Regions from separate parts of the Streptomyces sp. NPDC001222 genome, predicted to be linked through region 2. Evidence: riboswitches for the same ligand, from Rfam matches in the RefSeq annotation. Region 2 holds a riboswitch; the other holds the start of a gene.
What was found. A riboswitch is a leader RNA that binds a small molecule or an ion and turns the genes downstream of it on or off. The one in region 2 is predicted to bind cyclic di-AMP.

Region 1 (2,195 bases), on a different contig from region 2:
GGCGAAGGACTGCGCCTCGTCGGCGGTCCAGCCGAAGACGTTGCCACCGAGGGAGAGGGGGAAGACCTCGAGGTCCGAGGAGCCGAACTTGCGAAGGGAAGTCATGCTGTACTTCAGCGCTCGATCCGGAAGATCTTATTCCGGTCGAAGCTGTCCGCATGGGGGAATTCCGGCCTGCTGGGCCCGGCCGGGAGGGGCGCACACGCGCCTGACCGGCAGCCCTGACGTCGGGGGGATGTCGCCAGGACCGCCGGAGTTCAGGTGGTGACCCGCGCCGGGAAGCGGGGCGGGGACCCGGATGTCAGGGATTGACGCCCTTGCTCTGCAGCCACGCCATCGGGTCGATCGCGCTGCCGCCGCCCGGGTGGACCTCCAGGTGCAGATGCGGCCCGGTGACGTTGCCGGTCGCGCCCACGCGGCCGATGACGTCGCCCGTGGAGACCTTCTGGCCGACGCTGACGCTGATCGACGACTGGTGGCAGAACCACAGCTCGGTGCCGTCGTCGAGGGTGAGGACCGTGCGGTAGCCGTACGAGCCCGCCCAGCCCGCCTGGGTGACGGTGCCGCTGTGGATGGCCTTGATGAGCGTGCCCGTGGGGGCGGCGAAGTCGAGGCCGGTGTGGTAGCCGGAGGACCACATGGCGCCGGCGTCACCGAAGCGCGAGGTCAGGGTGTACGAGGAGGTCGGCAGCGTGAACTGCTTGGCCAGTTCCGCCAGTCGGGCGGCCTCGGCCTTCTTCTTGACCTCCGCAGCCACCGCCTTCCTGGCGGTGTCCTGGGCCTTGGCCGCCGCTGCGGCGGCCTTCTTCGTGGCGGCGTCCTGGGCGGCCTGTGCGGCCGCCGCGGCGATCCGGTCCTGCTGGGACTCGGCCTGCTGCATGATCCGGCTGCGCAGCGCCTCACCCGCGTCCTTGGTGCCCGCGACGGCGTCGGTGGTGCTCACACCGGCGGCGCTCAGGGCGGTGGCGGAGCCCTCGGGGGCGCTGGTGTCCTCGCCGATGAGCTCCTTGGCCGAGTGGGTGACCGAGGAGAGGTCGGGGAGGGATATGGACACCGGCGGCTTGCCGGTCTGCGCGGTGGCCATGCCACCCGCGCCGACCGCGGCCATCACGCCGACGCCGAGAACGGTGGAGCTGCGGGCGAGTCCGCCGCCGCGCTGCCTGGTGACGCGGTGCCGACCGCGGACGGGGCGGACGGAGTCCTCGGTGGGATTCCACTCCTCCCAGGGGCCCTCGTCGGGGCGGGGCGCGAACCCGATGGTCTGCGTGCCGCTCGGGGCGAACGAGGTGCTCTCGGCAGGCCGGTTGGACGCCACGTGGGCGCACTCCTTTCCTTCCGTTTCGCCTACCGGGTTAGCTGACGGGTTCGGAGGGGAAGGTCTCCTACGCGCGTATACCGACCGTTTTCACACGGCGATATCCGCTCGATTCACCCCAAGGTGGTGGTTCCCCGGCTCCCTTGCGGGATTCGGCACACGCGCACGGAGCCGCCTCTGGTGACGGCTGGGACGACCGCGCTGCGTTATCGAACGTTAATAGACGTCGGGCCCGGATTCCAAGCTGTTCGGACAGATCATTAACGCTTCTGGCCAGGACTTTAATGACAGGATCGGCGTAAAACGGGCGAGTTGACCGCACCTCACCCGCACCACCGGTTCTGACTCTGCGTCAGTTGTTATCAAAAGCGGGCCGCCCACTCACTCACCGTGACAACGCCCGGACGTTCAGCGGCGGTTGGCCCTCGACGGGTTCAGCGGTGCTCGGACCGGCGCACGGCGAGCAGCGCCATGTCGTCCGTCGCCTGGCCGCCGGTGTGGCGGGCGACGTCCTCCGTGACGGCGGCGAGCACGGCGCCGGGGGTGGGCAGAACCCGCCCGGCGAGGCGGCGGGCCGGGTCGTAGAACTCGCCGCGCGCGTCCCGTGCCTCCGAGACGCCGTCCGTGAAGAAGAGCAGCGTCGAACCGGGCGGGAAGTCCCACTTCTCCGCGCCGTCGGGCCCAGGGGCGAGATCGCCCATGCCGAGCGGCAGCGCCGGCTCGCGGGCCTCCAGTTCGCGCAGGGTGCCGTCCGGGAGCAGCAGCAGGGGGGCGGGGTGCCCCCGGTCGACGATCCGGACGACGCCCTCCTCCCCGTGCGGGATCTCCGCGAGGACCGCGGTGGTGAACTCCTCGTCGCTGTCGGGGCCGTCCCGGCGGA
Region 2 (2,195 bases):
GAGGAGACCCGCACGATGACCGGCTTGACGTTCTGCTGGAAGAGCAGCCGGTGCAGTGCGGCCGGTGCCGTGAACAGGGCCGCGGCCACCATCGCCAGCAGCAGGGTCGTGACGTACGTGATGCGCTGGGCCGTGTCGAGGGACGGGAAGCGCTGGGTGAACGCGAGGGTCAGCAGGAATGCGAAGAGGATCTGCACTCCGGTCTGGGTGACGCGCAGTTCCTGCAGCAGTTCCGAGAAGTTGCGGTCGGCGCGCTGCAGCGCTGTCTCGTGCCGTGCCTCGAGGGGTGGTCGCTCGCCCATGGCGAACGAGTAACCGCTGAGACCCTCTTCACGCCACCGGGGCGGCCACACGGGCGTCCGGCCGCGGGGTGACGGCACGGCCGCCGTCACCCCGCCCGCCGGGTCAGCTGACCCGGCCGTACCAGACGCTCTTGGTCCAGATCCTCTCCAGCCGTACGACGGAACCGGTTTTCGGGGAGTGCCAGATCTTTCCCTTCCCGGCGTAGATGCCCACGTGGTAGACGCTCCGACCGGAGTGGAAGAACACCAGGTCACCGACCTTGCGGTGGGAGGCGGAAATATGGTGTGTCTTGTTGTACTGCCCAGCTGCCGTGCGGGGCAGCGTCTTGCCGGCCTTCTTGTAGGCGTAGAGGGTGAGCCCGGAGCAGTCGAAGCGGCGCGGTCCGGTGGCCCCCCACTTGTAGGGGGCGCCCTTCTTGGACGCCGCGACCTGGAGCGCCTTGGTCGCCGGTGTCGCGGCCGCCGCGTCGCTTGCGGCGCCGGGAACCGCGATGCTGCCGCCGACGGCGGCGAGGGTGAGGGCCGAGGCGGTGCCGGCCCGGGTCAGCAGCGACGGGACACGATTGAGCGCAGTCATGCGCAACCCTTCGTCAGCCGCCTGTGAAGGATGACCTGTCGGATTCGGGCTGGCGAAGTAGCCCGGCCGCTCGCGCGGCTTCACCCCAAGGACCTCCGGATCTCTCCGGCGGCCCGCCTTGCTGGGTCCTCCACTCCTGCCGATCCACTTCTGTCGACCGGTCATCCGGGCGGCGGCAGGATTCGGCGTCCGCCCGGACCGCCCCGCCGCGGTGGCGGGGGCTTGTCGTCAGCAAGGGATCTTCACCCAGCGATGTCGGAAAATCACAATGGAACCGGGTCTTTGTGGCATTACTCACCACTCACCCGTTCGGCTGGACACCCTTGTGAGCGTGGGCCGTTGAGGGGACCGACGAGGCCTGGACCTGCGACGGAGCAACTCATGACGCCCTGGCTGCCCCGCCACTTGGCCCAAATTCCCCCGGCTCCCGGGTGGAGCAGTCGCTACGCCGACCAGGGGTACGCCATTCGGTCCGTTTGTGTCGCGGGTCCAGGGGCAGGGCCGGCGGTGCGGAGCGGGCGCGGGGGTCGACCGGACCGTGGTCAACTCCGCACGGGCGCCCCGTACATCACCGCCCGTCAGCCCGGTCTCGCCGGTCCCAGCACGTCTTCGTCACTCCGATCCCGGTGGCACCGCGACACGGGCGGTGCGGCGTTCGCCGTCCAGGACGCGCAGGGCCCGGGCCAGTGTGGGGCCGTGCAGTTCGTGTTCTCCGCGCTGGTGCATGAGCGTCAGGGCGTCACGCAGAGCGGCCGCCTTGCTCGACAGGGCCTGGGCGGCGCGCAGTCCCCGGTAGGTGTCCCCGGAGTGTCCGGGATTGATCCGTCCGAGCAGGTCGACGACGTCGAGATAACGGTCGATCAGCTCGGCCTCGGCCCGGGTCAGCGCGGGCAGTGGCGGCAGTTCGGGCGGCAGCATCGGCGGCTCACCTCGCGTCGGTGGCGGTGCGTGACGCCTTGCGGCTCGGGATGATGTGGTCGATCAGCCCGTACTCCACCGCGGCCGGTGCGTCGAGGATCGTGTCCCGCTCGACGTCGGCGGCGATCCGCTGCGGCCTCTGCCCCGTATGGCGTACGAGCATCTCCTCCAGCCGCCTGCGTACGCGCATCAACTCCTCGGCCTGGATCACCAGATCACTGGCCTGTCCCTGCACGGGTTCGGGCAAGGACGGCTGGTGGATCAGCACCCGTGCGCCGGGCAGGGCGGACCGCTTGCCGGGCGTTCCCGCGGCCAGCAGCACGGCGGCGGCGGACGCCGCCTGGCCCAGGCAGATCGTCTCCACGTCGCAGCCGACGTACTCCATCGTGTCGTAGACG

Region 1: another riboswitch for cyclic di-AMP. It lies ahead of ACFY2Z_RS34910 (M23 family metallopeptidase); the one in region 2 lies ahead of ACFY2Z_RS19495 (C40 family peptidase).

What each region holds. Positions count from the first base shown of each region.
Region 1 is NZ_JBIAXT010000037.1:63,178-65,372, reverse strand. It holds gene ACFY2Z_RS34915 (aldo/keto reductase) at 1-105, opposite strand, end outside; gene ACFY2Z_RS34910 (M23 family metallopeptidase) at 302-1,315, opposite strand; cyclic di-AMP (ydaO/yuaA leader) riboswitch at 1,327-1,483, opposite strand; gene ACFY2Z_RS34905 (PP2C family protein-serine/threonine phosphatase) at 1,750-2,195, opposite strand, start outside.
Region 2 is NZ_JBIAXT010000013.1:76,444-78,638, reverse strand. It holds gene ACFY2Z_RS19500 (DUF6328 family protein) at 1-302, opposite strand, end outside; gene ACFY2Z_RS19495 (C40 family peptidase) at 406-879, opposite strand; cyclic di-AMP (ydaO/yuaA leader) riboswitch at 883-1,077, opposite strand; gene ACFY2Z_RS19490 (hypothetical protein) at 1,492-1,797, opposite strand; gene ACFY2Z_RS19485 (ATP-dependent Clp protease proteolytic subunit) at 1,805-2,195, opposite strand, start outside.